Regions from separate parts of the Janthinobacterium sp. SUN176 genome, predicted to be linked through region 3. Evidence: predicted binding sites of a transcription regulator. Region 3 holds the regulator's gene; each other region holds the start of a gene.
The links. The regulator FNR, encoded in region 3, switches genes on or off when oxygen is low (the NO sensors DNR and NnrR bind a similar motif). The targets are predictions, from matches to a motif close to TTGATNNNNATCAA.

Region 1 (5,350 bases), on a different contig from region 3:
GGCTTCGAGTTCCATCAAGTCATAAAAACGGTCGACCATTTCGCGCAGCACGGGGGCGCCGCCGATGGTCTCGTAGAGGGTGGGGGCAGTGGTATCAGTCATGGCCGCCATGATAGCGCAAGCGCCGGCGGCCCATGCGGCGCCAGCTGCCGCTGCCGGCATAAAAAGCAATATACTTGACTACTCAAGCTTATATCAACTACTATGCAATCTTTAAACACGGACAGGTCAACCATGCCCACCACTGCAGAATCCCCTTTGCTACGCAATACCAACTTCCGCTGGCTGCTGGGCGGCGGCCTCGTCTCCATGCTGGGCGACCAGTTCAGCATGCTGGCCCTGCCCTGGCTGGTGCTGAGCCTGACGGGCGATAGCCTCAGCCTGGGTATCGCCGTGGCCCTGATGGGCGCCCCGCGCGCCGTGCTGATTCTGCTGGGCGGTACCATCGCCGACCGCTATTCGCCCCGGCGCGTGATGCTGCTGAGCAAATACGCGAACGCCGCCATCCTGCTGGCGCTGGCGGGGTTGCTGCTGCTGGACCAGGCCAGCCTGGCGCTCGCGTATGCGGCCGCGCTGGCGCTGGGTATCGCGGCCGCCTTCGGCATTCCCGCCGGCACGGCCATCCTGCCGCAAGCCGTGCCGCCGCAATCGTTGCAGAACGCCAATGGCTTGCAGATGGGCGCGCGCCAGCTGTCCCTGCTGGCCGGCCCCCTGCTGGCGGCGCTCGTGCTCGGCGCCCACGATGGCGCGCAGCACACCCCCATGGCGGCGCTGGCCGCCGCCTTTGCCATCGATGCGCTGACGTTCCTGTTCTCCGCCTGGACCTTGCGGCAAGTGAGCCTGCGGCCACTGGCCGCGGCGGCGGCGCAGGGCATGTGGCGCGACATGGCGGCGGGCCTGTCCATGGTGTGGCGCGACCTTCCCTTGCGCAGCTGCTATGCGTACTGGGCGGTGGTGGCGTTCTTCGTCATGGGGCCGCTGCAAGTGGCCTTGCCCGTGCTGGCCAGCGAGCGCCTGCATTGCGCCTCCGCGCTGGGTTTGCTGATGGGCGCGCATGGCGCCGGCACCCTGGCCGGCATGCTGGCGTCCAGCCTGGGCGGCGCCTGGCTGCGCCGCCACTTCGGCGCCACCCTGCTGCTCGTCGACGCGGTCGTCGGCCTGCTGCTGATGGCCCTGGGACAAATCAGCTCGGCCTGGCAAGGCGCGGCCCTGCTGGCCGTGACAGGGTTGCTCGGCGGCTACTTGCAGGTGGCCATCTTTACGTGGATACAGCGGCGCGTGGCGCCCGCCATGCTGGGCCGGGCGATGGCCCTGTTCATGGGCATCTTCCTGGGACTGGCGCCGCTGTCGGCGGCGGCCACGGGTGCGCTGCTGCGCCACCTGAGCGTTGGCGAGCTGTTCTGCGGCGGCGGCGCCCTGCTGCTGGCCGCCGCCGTGGCGGCCGCATTATTTACCGCCATCCCGCGCATCGCCGGACCGGAAGCGATTACCCAAACGATATCGGAGAAGTAAAACATGGACAAGACACGACAGGCAACATTGAAAGCGCACTACCGGCAACAGCCACCGCCGCTGGGCATCATCGCCTTGCGGCACTTGCCCAGCGGGCGCACCTTGCTCGACAGCAGCCGCAACGCGCCCGGCATGCTGAACCGGCACCGCTTCGAGCTGAACCTGGGCAAGCACCGCAACGCCCTGCTGCAGGCGGACTGGCGGCGCGATGGCGCGGCGGCCTTTTCCTGCGCCGTCATCGATACGCTCAAGCTGCCCGACGACCCCGCCTTCGATGCGGACGCCGAACTGGGCGCCTTGCTGGACTTGCACCGCGCACAGTGGCTGGAGCAAGGCCAGCTACTGTATTGAGCGGCATTGCTTTACACTTGCGCACTCAAGCATTTCGCAACGGATAAAATGGACGCCATGAACGATCACACTCTCCCGTCGCCGGACGCCGATGGCGCGCTGGACTTTTGCCTGCGCCTGGCGCGCGCCCAGGCGCTCATCGTGCGCCGCTTCGACAGCGCCCTGGGCAATTTGCATGGCCTGAGCTTCAGCGACTATCAATTGCTGTACCAGCTGCAGCGCGCACCCGGTGCGCGCCTGCGCCGCATCGACCTGGCCGAGCGCCTGGCGTTGACGGCCTCCGGCGTCACGCGCTCCTTGATGCCACTGGAAAAGATTGGCCTGGTGGCACGCCAGGCCGATGCGCGCGACGCACGCGTCGGCTATGCCGTGCTGACTGCCGCCGGCCAGGAATTGCTGGGGCATGCGAGCGCCACCGCGCAGGCGGTGGGGCGCGAATTGCTGCAGGATGCGCCGGCAGAACAGCTGGGAGCGCTTTCCGCCCTCCTGGGCCGGCTGGCCGGCTGACGACGCTACACGAGCGCCAGCCTGCGCAGGCGCCGCGTCGATGACCAGTGTTCCACGCCCGCTTCGGCGCGGATGGCGGCGCAGCCCGCCAGCACCCGCTCGATGGCGGCCCCGTCGAGCCCCGCATTGAGGGTCAGGCGCACGAGGGCGCGGTTCTTCGCCGTTGCCGGGGCGCAAAACATGGCGCCGTAAATGCCTTGCCGCTCCAGCGCCTGGCGCAGGGCCAGGGTGGCCGGTTCGCCGCCCGCCTCCAGCGCCACGATCTGCTCCGTGCCATCGCTGACGTTGTAGCCCAGCTCGCGCAAGCCTTCGCGCACCTGCAGCGTATGGCGTTGCAGGGTGGCGCGCCGTCCATCGGCGGCCATGATGAAATCGAGCGCCGCGCCCAGCCACGCCAGCTCATGCGCCAGCAAACAGGAGCTGAAGATGGCGGGCCGTGATTCGGACAAGAAATAGCCCTTGAAGCGGCTGGAACAGCTGATGAAACCGGCCCGGCCCGCGAAGGCCTTGGCCAGCGACGCCGTGCGGAAATGCACGCGGTGGCCCAGTCCCCACGCCTCCACCAGGCCCGCGCCCTGCGGGCCGTGCGTGCCCAGCGAGTGCGACTCGTCGACCACCACCACGCAGTCGCTGCGCTCGGCGATGTCAAGCAATTCCAGCAGCGGCGCCAGGCTGCCGTTGGTGCTGTACAGGGCGTCGACGACGATCACCCCGCGGCCATGCTTTTCCACCTGCCGCCGCAAGTGCGTCATGTCGTTGTGCAGGAAGGGCACGGCCTGGGCCTGCGCCGACAGCACGCCTTCCCACAGCGAGGCGTGGGCCTGCATGTCGAGGTAGACGGGAATGCCGGGGCTGGCGATGCACTGGATCAGCCCGACGTTGGCCGCCATGCCGGACTGCGCCAGGATGCCATCCTCGCTGCCCATGAAGCGGGCCAGCCGGCTTTCCAGCCGGTGCTGTTCGCTGCCTTCCTGCAAGTACACGGCCGACATCAGCATGCCGCCCGCATTCGCCTGCAGGGACGCCACCTGGGCCGCCACCAGCGCCGGTTCGGCGGCGATGGACAGGTAGTCATTGCCGGCCAGGAAAATGGCATGGGCGGGTGTCGGTTGCCAGGCATGGGGATGCTGGCCGCCCAGCAATTTTTCGATGCGCGTGACGTGGTGCGCATCCATGCGCCGCACGATGTAGTCTGGCAAGCAGTGTTCTGCGCGGACGAAGGATGGGGCGTGCAAGCTGGTAGCGATGGTCATGAGTTTTCTCCTGGGGAAAGGTTTGCTGCGGCTTAAAGCCTTGACCGTCTCGCGAACCCATCCATTGACGTATATCAATGTCCGATGAGATAACCGTTCAACCAGGAAAATTTACGCGATGATAATGTTCTGAAGAGAATCAAGGCAGAGTCATGACGCAGCAATTGCAAGGACGATGGACACACTGGCGCAGGCGCCTGCTCCATTCGCTGCTGCATGAACGCATGCCCCATGAAAACCTGGCCGGCCGGGTCGCCATGCTGGCCGCCGTGGGCACGGTGGCGATGCCGCTGTACTACCTGCTGTGGAATTACTTTTTTCCGCAAGCCTATGAAAACCTGACCTTGCGCCTGACGGGCGTGGGCATCTGCGCGGTCGGCCTGTTTGCGCGCCACTTCTCGGCCCGCTGGCTGTCGCGCTACCTGCTGTTCGCGCTCAGCTACATCCTGCCCTTCTTCTTTACCTTCATGTTTCTGATGAACCACGCGTCGTCCATCTGGAGCGAATCGCTGCTGATCGGCCTGGTCGTGCTGTTTCATTTCGAAACGAAGCTGGCTTGCCGCGCCTACCTGATCGGCACCAGCACCGCCTGCCTGGCCGTCATCCTGCAGGGGGAAGGCGACTTCCTGCTGCAGCGTGAAGTGCTGCAGCAACTGCCCGTGCACTGGTTCACCATAGCCGCGCTGTCCGTGGTGAAAGTGGGCAGCAAGGTGCTGGAACTGGAACGGCTGGCCGGCCTGTCGGCCGGGCTCGGTTCCGTGGCGCACGAGCTGCGCACGCCGCTGACCAGCGTGGAAGCCAATGTGCGGGGCATGCGCCGGCTGCTGCCGCAACTGGCCGATCAGGCGCACGACTTGCCGCCGCTGCAGGAAGCCCTGTCGCGCATCCAGTTCGAAGTGCGCCACATGCAGCACATGATCGATTTGTTCCTGATGAGCGCCAGCGCCGTGAACCGCAACCTGCAGCCCAGCCAGGCGCTGTCGATGCTGGCGATGGTGAATTCCGTGCTGAAGCGCTACCCATTCACCGGCAACAGCCAGCGCAGCCGCGTCAAGGTGGACGTGCGCGCCGACTTCCAGTTCGCCGGCCAGGACGAACTGTGCGTGGTGATCCTGCTGAACCTGCTGAGGAACGCGCTGAAAGCCATCCAGCGGGCCGGCAAGGGCCGCGTGCGCATCATCATCGACGGCGCCCGCCCCGTGCCCAGGCTGCTGTTCATCGACACGGGCTGCGGCATCGCGAAGAACCGCCTGCCGCTGATCTTCGAGCGTTTTTATTCCTATCCCGTGCATAACGGCAGCGGCATCGGCCTGGCCCTGTGCCGGCAGATCATCACGGCCTGGCAGGCGCGCATCCGCTGCGTGTCGCGCGAGCATGCGTATGCGATTTTCATCCTGGAATTTCCCCAGCCCCTGCCTGCCCGCTTACAACCCTCTTCCCCCGCAAGGTGATGCATGCAACTGCCCGTCTACTCCCATCCGACCCTGACCGTATTGATCGATGACAGCGATTCCTTCCTGAAAAGCCTGGCGTTCCAGCTCGATCCCGCGCTGGCGCGCCTGACCTTTCATGACACCAGCAGCGCGCTGCACTGGCTGCGCCACAGCACGCAGCCGGGCGAGACGCCGCTGCACGTCAATTTCGACACGCAAAACCTGCCGCGCGACCAGCGCAACGTGGCGCTCGACCTCGAACGCATCTGGCGCATCAGCGGCCAGGCGCAACGC
Region 2 (5,350 bases), on a different contig from region 3:
CGTGGCGACGATCATCGTCTTGCCTTTCGCCAATTCCAGCAAGGCGTCCGTCACGCGCGCCGCCGTTTCGCTGTCCAGGTGGGCCGTCGGTTCATCGACCAGCAGCAAGTCCGCATGCGGATGCAGGGCCACGCGGGCCAGGGCCAGGCGCACGGCTTCGCCGCCGGACAAGCCCTGCCCGCCATCGCTGAGCATGACGGCCGGCTGCGCCTGCGCCACGGCAGCCAGGTCGGCCAGGTGCAGCGCCTGCGTCACTTGCGCGGCATGCGCGCCGACGCGGCCCAGGGTCACGTTCTGGCTGACGGAGGCGGCAAACACATGGGGACGCTGGCCCATCCACGCCATGCGCTGGCGCAAGGTATTCACGGTGCCGTCGGTCAGGCGTACGCCGCCGATGCGGATCTCGCCGCCGCTGGCGGGCAGCAAGCCGGCCAGCAAGGACAGCAAGGTGGTCTTGCCGGCGCCGCTGGCGCCCAGCAGCGCGACATGTTCGCCGGCGCGCACGGTCAGGTCGAAGCCGTCGAAGACGCGCGCCTCGCCGGGATGGGCAAAGCGCAGTTGATGGATATCAATAGCGGGCGGCGGCGCCACGGCCATGGCGGCGGCGGAGACGGCAGCGGCTGCCACGCCGGCGCCGGGCAGGGGCACGCCTTCGGCCGCCAGGTCGTGCAGGCCGGCCAGGCCCGCTTCGCCGGCCGCCTTGTCGTGCCAGACGGCGGCCAGTTCGCGCAAGGGTTCGAAAAACGCGGGCGCCAGCAGCAGGATGAACAAGCCCTGCCCCAGGCTCAGTTCGCGGCCCCAGGTGCCGAAATTGATACTGCCCAGCAAGGAGAAACCGATAAACGCGGCCACCATGGCGACACCGAGCGCGGAAAACAGTTCCAGCACGGCCGACGACAGGAAGGCGATGCGCAGCACGACCATCGTGCGCCGGCGCACGGATTGCGACGAGGCATCCAGCCGCGCGGCCGTGGCATCGACGGCGTCGAGCGCGCGCAGGGTAGCCAGGCCGCGCAGGCGGTCCAGCAGAAACGCGTTCATGCTGCCCATTTCCACCATCTGCGCGCGGCTGGCCGCTTGCGCGCCCATGCCCACCAGGGCCATGAAGACGGGAATCAGGGGCGCGGCGATGAGCAGGATCAGGGCAGCGATCCACGACAGGGGCGTCACCACGGCGAGGATCACGAGCGGCACGAGCATGACTTTCCAGCGCGCGGGCTTGTAGCGCACCAGGTAGGGCACGATGGCTTCGGCCTGTTCGGCGATGACGCTGGCCGCCTGGCCCGACTGGGCGCGCTGGCGGTCCAGCGGCGAACGGTGCGCCAGCGCTTGCGCCACTTGCGCACGCAAGGTGGACAGGTGGTCGCGCGCCGCCGCATACATGCGCCGCGCGCCCCACGCTTCGCCGCCGGCGCGCAGCACGCCCAGCAGCAGCACGCCGGCGGCCGGCAACAGGGCCGCGCGCCACGGTGCGCCGGCCAGCATGGCTTGCACGGCCCAGGCCAGCAAGGCCGCTTGCGGCAGCCACAGCAAGGCGGCGCCGCCCTGCGCCAGGCTGGCGGCGCGGGGAAGGATAAAGCGGGGCAAGGACAGCGGCGTGGTCGGCATATCTATACTTTTTGAGTTTTCAGAATTTTCTGTAAATTCGATATTTTGTATAATACTGCGAAACATGACATATATCAATTGACCCTGCGGGTGTGGCGTGAAAAAATTCAGATAATTATGAAAACTCAACATATCCAAATGACGCCGCTGATCCTGACCTTCGTCAGCCATTTCGGCGAGATGGGCAGCCGCTGGGGCTTTAACCGGACAGTGGGGCAAGTGTACGCCTTGTTGTTTGTCGCAGAGCATCCTTTACACGCGGATGAAATCGCGGAACACCTGAGTTTTTCACGCTCGAACGTGAGCATCGGCTTGAAGGAATTGCAGGGCTGGGGCTTGATCCGCCAGTCGCGCATCCCCGGCGACCGGCGCGAGTATTTTTCCTCGCTGGGTGATGTGTGGCAAATCTTCCGCGTGGTGGCCGCCGAGCGCCGCCGCCGCGAAGTGGCGCCGACCTTGACGGTGCTGCGCGAATCGCTGCTGGCGCCGGCCACGGAACCCGTCGACCAGTATGCGCAGGAGCGCATGCGCGAAATGTATGAACTGGTCGACCTGGCCAACACCTGGTTCGACGACTTGCAGCGCCTGTCGCCCGAATCGATGGCGCAGCTGATGAAAATGGGCGCCAAGGTGCAAAAGCTGCTCAATGCCAAGGATCGCTTGTTCGGCGTCAGCAATAACAACGACTGAAACCCGCCCCCCCTCCCTAATCAAGGCATTGCTAGCACAGGCTGGCATGCCTTGTCACGCCATTTCCGCTCGCCGTACAGGCTTTCGCCAGCACAGCCATACATAGCCGTATGCGATGTTGTCAAGCATGCCAATAGCATTATTTAAATTGTATTAATTTACATCAAGACTAAGCTTGCATATGCGTACTCACGCAAAGGCGACCGGGCGACAAGTCGACCTCCCTGACCGGACGGCGCGCACCCTGAAGCAGTGAAATGTCTGCAATAAAATAAAAGGGGATTTTCATGAAAAGCATAACAAGCATTGCCATACGGGCATCCATGCTGGCCGCCCTGACGGCCTGCATGGGCGTGGCACAGGCTGCTACATGGGTCGATGTGGGACCGGCCAGCGGTTTCAGCATCGAAGGCAGCACCGTCACTTACTCGCCGTCACCTGCCCTCATGGTGAAATACTATAACGACAATCTCGTGCCGCAGAGTCCCACCGACATCCAGGGCTATATCAACGGCGTTTTCGGCACCAGCCTGGGTGCGGCCGTCTCGTTTTGCGACAATGCCACCTCAGGCTGCACCGCCGGCACCACGGCAGGCGCCAGCGGCGGGGTGAATTCCTTCACGAGTGCGGCGGCCTATGATTACCTGGCCATCCATTTCGGCCAGGGCGAACTGGTCTTCCAATGGGCAGCGCCCGTCGCAGCCGGCACGACCTTCACGGTGGCAGGCTTGCCCAAGGACCTGAGCAATTACCGCGCCTACGTTTCCGCCGTCCCTGAACCGGAAACCTATGCCATGCTGCTCGCCGGCCTGGGTCTGCTCGGCGTCATGGCGCGCCGCCGCCAGGCAAAATAAGAGCATCGGGCAAGACCCGCAACACGGCGTCGGCGCACCCATGTTTACAGCGCGCTTGCGCCGCGCCGCCCACTCTTTACACCGCCTTTATGCCCCTCCCGCTATGCTGACCGGCATCTTCAGTCACCGTTGCGAGGGAGCCCACATGCATGAATCCCCATTCCAGCCGCGCGCGCGCCATGCGCTGCGCCAGCACTTGCCCGTGCGCGAACGGCTGCGCCTGGCACGCCTGGCCAGCAAGAAAGTGCTGTCGCTGTGTTCCGCGCTGCTGTGCGCGGCGCCGCTGCTGTATTTGCTGAGCTTAGTGCTGGGCGCGCAGCCCTGAACCGCTGCGCGAAAACCGGATGTGGGGGAAAGATGGGGTGCGTTGCGGCAGCTTGGCGCCGCATGATCGTGGCCAGTATGAAACTGGTCCGCCCAGAGGGAATCGAACCCCCATTCACGGTTTAGAAGACCGTTGTCCTATCCGTTGAACGATGGGCGGAGAGGTGCAGTATTTTAATCCATGCGCGCCAGCAATGAAATGCCAGCGCGGAATAGAAAACGGGCTGTCATTTCTGACAGCCCGCTTATGACTTTGGTCGGAGTACAAGGATTCGAACCTTGGACCCCCTGGTCCCAAACCAGGTGCGCTACCGGGCTGCGCCACACTCCGAAGACAAGATAATAACGCCCCCATCCAATTTCGTCAATTGCCATAGACGAATTAGATGGAAATAACTATCGGCGCCTGCCTTTACACAGCCACTTTATCCGCAATGCGGCGCGCCATCGACTCGGCCTTTTCCTTATCTTTCGCCTCGACCATCACGCGGATCAGCGGCTCGGTGCCGGAAGCGCGGATCAGCACGCGGCCCGTGTCGCCCAGTTCGGCCTCGACCAGTTCTTTCTCGGCCACCATGGCGGCATTTTTTTGCCAGTCGAAACCGGGCGCCACGCGCAGGTTGATCAGGGTTTGCGGGAACAGCACCAGTTCGGCCAGGCATTGCTGCAGGCTCTGGCCGCTGCGCTTGAGGGCGGACAATACTTGCAGCGCGGAAACGATGCCGTCGCCCGTCGTGTGCTTGTCCAGGCACAGCAGATGGCCGGAACCTTCGCCACCCAGTATCCAGCCCTTTTCCTTCATGACTTCCAGCACGTAGCGGTCGCCCACCTTGGCGCGCGCAAAGCCGATGCCCTGCTGCTTGAACAGCACTTCCAGCGCCATATTCGTCATCAGGGTGCCGACGGCGCCGGCCACGGGGCCTGTCGCCAGGCGGTCCTTGACCATGACGTACAACAACTCGTCGCCGTTATACAAGCGACCCGTGGCATCGCACATGATCAGGCGGTCGGCGTCGCCATCGAGGGCGATGCCCAGGTCGGCGCCGTGCTCGACGACGGCTTCGGCCATGGCCTTGGTTGCCGTGGCGCCGAAGCCCGCATTGATGTTGAAACCGTCCGGCTTGTTGCCGATGGCGATGACTTCCGCGCCCAGCTCATGGAACACGTGCGGCGCGATATGGTAGGCGGCGCCATGCGCGCAATCGACGACGATCTTCAGGCCGCGCAAGTCCAGCTCGTTCGGGAAGGTGCCCTTGCAAAATTCGATGTAGCGGCCCTGGGCATCGTCCAGGCGCTTGGCGCGGCCCAGCTTGTCCGAGGGCACGCAAGCCATGGGCTCGTCGAGTGCCGCCTCGATTTCCAGTTCCACGCTGTCGGGCAGCTTGGTGCCCTGGCCGGAAAAGAACTTGATGCCATTGTCGTGGTACGGGTTGTGCGAAGCGGAAATGACCACGCCGGCCGACAGGCGCAGCGCCCGCGTCAGGTAGGCGATTGCCGGGGTCGGCATGGGGCCGGCCAGCATCACGTCCACGCCGGCGGCCGACAGGCCCGCTTCCAGCGCCGCTTCCAGCATGTAGCCGGAAATGCGCGTGTCCTTGCCGATCAGCACCGTCGGTCGCGTCTTGCCGCCTTGCGACTTGGCCAGCACCTTGCCGGCAGCATAGCCGAGGCGCATGACGAAGTCGGGGGTGATCGGAGCCGTGCCCACCAGGCCGCGGATGCCATCCGTGCCAAAATATTTACGCGTCATAGTATTTCTCTTTTTGTTGTTTATGATAAATCTTACAGGCTCAGTGTGCCATGCGCCAGACCTTCAGTGCATCGACGGTTTCAGCTACATCATGCACACGGATAATTTCCGCACCTTGCGCTAC
Region 3 (5,350 bases):
CAGCACCAGCCGGTACAGCACGCCATCGAACGGTTCGAAGGCATCTTCGACGGGGAGCGAGGCGGCCAGCAGCCAGTTCACGGATTTCAGGCGCTTGAAGCTGTTGACGGCCGTGATGCCGCGGCTGTTGGTGCTGACCATGCTGCCTTCGCCATCTTCCTTCAGCAGCCGGGTGGTCGTCAGGTTGGCGTTCGGCTGGCGCGGTTGCAGCAGCCGGCTGGTATCGGGATGCAGCACGTAGCGCGGCACGGCGCCGCGCGTGAGGATGAAGTAATAGCCGCTCTTGCCGATCTTTTCCGAGCGCAGGCGGCCCAGCAGGTTGTCCTTGTACAGGCGCAGCACGCCGATCACGACGCCGGCCACCTGGCCATCGGCGGCCAGCACGGGCGCCACCATCTGCACGATGGGCATGCCGCTCGACTTGCCCAGCATCGGTTCGGTGATCATGGGCTGGCGCGTGCGCAGGACGGTCTGGAAATACTCGCGCTCGGCGACGTTGATGCCGGCGCGCCCCGCTACTTCCGGCATGTCGGCCACGACGGCGCCATGCGCGTCGAGCACCAGCACGTCATCGAACAGCACCAGCATCGAGCGGCGCGAATAGTATTCGCGCAATTGGGCGGGCCGGGCGATCAATTCCGGCGGCTGCTGCCTGGCCGTCAGGGTGACGATCTGCAGCAGCATGCCCAGCTTGTCGTCGAGTTCGGCGGCGGTGCGGCTGATCAGGGACGATTGCTGGCTCAGCAGTACTCGGGTGAAGTCGTCGCGCATGTGCTGCACCTGGATCATGGTGACCAGCGCGATCATGGCGATCGAGGTCAGGCTGGTGGCCAGCGCGACTTTTGCTTTAATGCCGAGAGGCTTCATGATTTCCTTTTCAGTACCGGGCGGCACAGGCGGCAGATAATGCTGTCAGGAATTTTCCTATCAATGCCCCAGCTTGGCAAGCGCCGCCGCGCAAATTGCCCGCCCCGTACGGGCTTTTGACGATGTTGCCATATAATTAAAGGCTGGACGTCGTTTATTCGCCGAATTTACGGTGAAATTGGCATACGGCAACCCTGTATGCGGCTGTATGCAGTAAACTTGTTGTTGCATTTTCTAAAAGGTACCGACATGACTGAAGCGCTACTCACTCCAACCTTGCCCACCGTGAACGTGGAGGCGTTGCGTGCGCGATGCTCGACCTGCAGCATGCATCAATTGTGCCTGCCGATGGGCCTCGATGTGGGCGACATGGACAGGCTGGATCAGATCATCGGCCGCCGCCGCAAGATCGTGCGCGGCGCCTCGCTGTTCCGTATCGGCGACTCGTTCCAGAACCTGTATGCGATCCGCCTGGGGCATTTCAAGACGTACCAGATCAATCCGGGCGGCGAAGAGCAGGTGACGGGCTTCCAGATGGCGGGTGAACTGCTGGGCATGGACGCCATCAGCGCCGACCGCCACCACTGTAATGCGGTGGCGCTGGAAGACAGCGAAGTGTGTGAAATCCCGTTTTCCAGCCTGGAACAATTGCTGGGCAACATGCCGACCCTGCTGCGCCATTTCCACCGCATGATGAGCCAGGAAATCACGCGCGAGCAAAGCGTCATGTTGCTTTTGGGTAACATGCAGGCGACGCAGCGCTTTGCCGCCTTCATCGTCAACCTGGCGTCGCGCTATGAAGCGCGCGGCTATTCGGGCAGCAATTTCCAGCTGCGCATGTCGCGCGAGGAAATCGGCAACTACCTGGGCCTGACCATCGAGAGCGTCAGCCGCCTGCTGTCGAAGTTCAAGAAGGAAGGCTGGCTGCGCGTCTCGAACCGGGAAATTGAAATCCTGCAGCCGGCCAAGCTGAAAGCCATTACGGCCGGCACGGACGTCTGCAAGTAACAGCACCGTCAAAACCTGCTGCGCGTCGCGCTTTGCGGCTTGCGATGCTCGCTGTGCTATAGCACAGCTGCGCTTCTCAACCACAAATCACTGCCGCTCGCTACGGTTTTCCCGGCGCTGTACGTTATAGCTCTTCATCCGCATGCAGCGCGATGCTGCGCTGCAGGGGCCAGGTCCAGATGCCGGACAGGCGCCACTCGCGTTTGTCGTTTTCCACCAGCACTTGCCAGCGGCTGCGCTCGAGCATCGGCAGCGCTACGGAAAAATTGCCGGCTGCGTCGGGCTGCACCAGCACCTTGATATCCTTTTCCGGCAGGGTCGCATGCGCCAGGTGCAGCTGCAAAGGCGCTTGATAGGCCTTGCCGAAGCTGTGCACGGAACCGGTCAGGCGCGCTGCAGCGACGTCATACGACAGGCGCGTATCCATCGCCAGGTCGCTGGCGATCGTGTCGCGCTTCAAATCCTGGTTGATCGCCTTGCCCTGCTTGTAATAATCGCCCACCACCAGCGCATCGGGCTGCGTAAACGCGATATAGCCCATGAAGCTGCCGACGACCACGGACAGGCCGGGGCCGATCATCAGCAGCCATGGCCAGCGATGCTTGTACCACGGTGCAACGGGTGCTTGCAGTTTCAGACTGTCGGACATGATATTTCTCCTGTTTAATCAGCCAGTCCCCGCATGGGGACCGGCCTTCCTGCAACTTCGTGGCGGCGGCGAGGGCACCCGGTCCCCGTCCGCCTTTCCTTGTTAACGCGGCACGATGAATACCGCGCTTTCACGCACATGCAGCGATGGGTCGTCCAGCGATTGCAATTCGATCGCAATCTTGTTCGAGCCCTTCTCTCCCACGCCGTGCGGCACGCGCAGGCGGATCGGCCAACCCAGCGTTTCCGTCGGCTGCAAGGTCACTTCTTCGCGCGTCAGCAAGGTCAGGCCCGGCAAGCCGGAAGCGCTGATTTTGAAATGCTGGCTTTGCTCCGACGTGTTCATGATCTGCAGGCGGTAGACGTTTTCGATCATGCCGTCTTCCACTTCGCGTCCCATGGAACCGCGGTCGCGGATCACGTCCATTTTCAGAGGCGTGCGCAGGGCCAGCGAAGTACACACGGCGATGATGATCAGGGCCAGGATGGAAGTGTAGATCAAGACGCGCGGGCGCATGGCGCGCTGGCGTATCTGCTTCGAATTGAAGTTGTTTTCCATCGCATGGTCGGTACTGTAGCGTACCAGTCCCCGTGGCCGGTCGACTTTGTCCATCACGCTGTTGCAGGCATCGACGCAAGCGGCGCAACCGATGCATTCATACTGCAGGCCGTTACGGATATCGATGCCGGTCGGACACACCTGCACGCACAGGGTACAGTCGATGCAATCGCCCAGCTTGTCGTTGTTGCCGGCCTTCTTGCTCATGGCGCCACGTGGTTCACCGCGCTTGGCATCGTAGGTGATGATCAGGGTGTCCTGGTCGAACATGGCGCTCTGGAAGCGCGCGTAGGGGCACATGTATTTGCACACCTGCTCGCGCAGCCAGCCCGCGTTGCCGTAGGTTGCCAGACTGTAGAACAAGACCCAGAACCATTCCCAGGGACCGAAGTTCAGCGTGGTCACCGACTGCGCCAGTTCCTTGATCGGCGTGAAGTAGCCGACAAAGGTAAAGCCCGTCCACAGGGCGATGGCGCCCCATACCAGGTGCTTGGCCGTCTTCTTGAACGCCTTGCGCACGGAGGGGCCCTGCTTGTCGAGGGCCATGCGCGCGCTGCGCGTGCCCTCGATGCGGCGTTCGACCCACAGGAAAATTTCCGTGTATACCGTTTGCGGGCAAGAGAACCCGCACCACACCCGCCCGGCAATGGCCGTGACGAGGAACAACAAATACGCACAGATGATCAGCAGGGCCGCCAGATAGATGAAATCCTGGGGCCACAGCACGACGCCGAAAATGTAGAACTTGCGCGTGGTCAAATCGAACAGCAGGGCTTGCCTGCCATTCCAGGTCAACCACGGCAAGCCGTAGAACGCCAGCTGGGTAAGCCATACGCATACCCATCGCCAGGTAGCGTAGCGTCCTTTGGCCTCGCGAGGGTAGATTTGCTCGCGGGCCGCATACATCTTGATGACTTGAGGTTCCATTTTTACTTTGCGGGTGCCTGCGGATTCGACAGGCTCCAGACATACGCCGACAGCACGTGTACCTTGGATTCGCCGAGGAAATCGCTGAAGGCCGGCATGGTGTTGCTGCGTCCCTTGCGTACGGTTTCCATGATGGTGTCGGCGCTGCCGCCGTACAGCCAGGTCTTGTCCGTCAGGTTTGGCGCGCCCAGCATCTGGTTACCCTTGGCATCGGCGCCATGACAGGCCATGCAGGCGCCGAACTTGGCCTTGCCCAGCACGGACTTGACGGGATCCGAGGTCGAGCCGGACAGGCTCAGCACATAATGGGCCACGTTCTCGACATCCTTTTCGGAGCCCAGGGCGGCGCCCATCGGTGGCATTTGCCCATTGCGGCCGTGCATGATGGTGGTCTTGATGATGTCGGGTTCGCCGCCATACAGCCAGTCCTTGTCGGTCAGGTTGGGGAAGCCCTTGTTGCCGCGCGCATCCGAACCGTGGCATTGCGCGCAGTAGGTCAGGAACAGGCGCTGGCCGATGGCTTGCGCCTGCGGATCGGCGGCCACCGTCTTCAAGTCCTGGCTCAGGTACTTGTTGAACAAGGGACCGTAGTCGGCTTCCGCCTTCTTCAGCTCTTCCTCGTACTGGCCCGTCGATTTCCAGCCCAGGCTGCCGGCATAGTTGCCCAGGCCCGGATACAGGAACAGGTACGCCAGGGAGAAGACGATGGTGATGTAGAACAACCACATCCACCAGCGCGGCATCGGCGTATTGAGTTCCTTCAAGTCCTCGTCCCAGACGTGGCCCGTGGTGCCGTCGGCGGGGGCGCCGGCCGGCACTTTCACTTTCGACTGCGAGTACAGCAGCACGCCGCAGCCGATGATGCCCAGCAGGGACAGCACGATGACGTAGATATTCCAGAAGCCGTTGGTAAAGTCAGCCATGGTTATGCTCCTTCGCCAGGGTCGTCTCGGCCTCGGCCGGATAGTCGAGCGCGTCGTCGGCGAACGGCAGGCGTGCCGCCGCGTCGAAGTCGCTGTTGCTGCGGCTGAACGTCCACCACAGGATGCCCACGAACGTCGTAAAGGAAACCACCGTCATGACGCTGCTGGCGCTGTCAAACAGGTTTTCGATTGCCATGCTAATTCCTTGTTTTGATTAATGTACCGAGGCCTTGCAGATAGGCGACCAGGGCGTCTTCTTCCGTCTTGTCCTGCAGCTGCGCGGGGCCGGCGGCGATCTCTTCGTCGCTGTACGGCTGGCCCAGGCGTTTCAGGGCGCGCATCTTCGGCATGATGTCGTCAGGCACCAGCTTGGTCTTCGCCAGCCAGGGGTAGGACGGCATGTTCGACTCGGGCACCA

Region 1: a site for FNR is predicted at 3,688-3,701, ahead of cqsA (alpha-hydroxyketone-type quorum-sensing autoinducer synthase). Genes of this name have one in related genera too.
Region 2: a site for FNR is predicted at 1,673-1,686, ahead of cydD (thiol reductant ABC exporter subunit CydD). Genes of this name have one in related genera too.

What each region holds. Positions count from the first base shown of each region.
Region 1 is NZ_JAPWIA010000001.1:3,239,396-3,244,745, forward strand. It holds gene O3299_RS14625 (group II truncated hemoglobin) at 1-102, opposite strand, end outside; gene O3299_RS14630 (MFS transporter) at 235-1,512, shown strand; gene O3299_RS14635 (GIY-YIG nuclease family protein) at 1,516-1,863, shown strand; gene O3299_RS14640 (MarR family winged helix-turn-helix transcriptional regulator) at 1,921-2,370, shown strand; gene cqsA (alpha-hydroxyketone-type quorum-sensing autoinducer synthase) at 2,376-3,623, opposite strand; gene O3299_RS14650 (HAMP domain-containing sensor histidine kinase) at 3,848-5,074, shown strand; gene O3299_RS14655 (response regulator) at 5,078-5,350, shown strand, end outside.
Region 2 is NZ_JAPWIA010000001.1:785,387-790,736, reverse strand. It holds gene cydD (thiol reductant ABC exporter subunit CydD) at 1-1,608, opposite strand, end outside; gene O3299_RS03670 (GbsR/MarR family transcriptional regulator) at 1,747-2,298, shown strand; gene O3299_RS03665 (PEP-CTERM sorting domain-containing protein) at 2,586-3,152, shown strand; gene O3299_RS03660 (hypothetical protein) at 3,298-3,477, shown strand; tRNA gene O3299_RS03655 (tRNA-Arg) at 3,562-3,636, opposite strand; tRNA gene O3299_RS03650 (tRNA-Pro) at 3,731-3,807, opposite strand; gene glmM (phosphoglucosamine mutase) at 3,889-5,226, opposite strand; gene folP (dihydropteroate synthase) at 5,267-5,350, opposite strand, start outside.
Region 3 is NZ_JAPWIA010000002.1:65,836-71,185, reverse strand. It holds gene O3299_RS19635 (response regulator) at 1-867, opposite strand, end outside; gene fnr (fumarate/nitrate reduction transcriptional regulator Fnr) at 1,117-1,875, shown strand; gene O3299_RS19625 (FixH family protein) at 2,000-2,524, opposite strand; gene ccoG (cytochrome c oxidase accessory protein CcoG) at 2,627-4,009, opposite strand; gene ccoP (cytochrome-c oxidase, cbb3-type subunit III) at 4,012-4,932, opposite strand; gene O3299_RS19610 (cbb3-type cytochrome c oxidase subunit 3) at 4,925-5,128, opposite strand; gene ccoO (cytochrome-c oxidase, cbb3-type subunit II) at 5,130-5,350, opposite strand, start outside.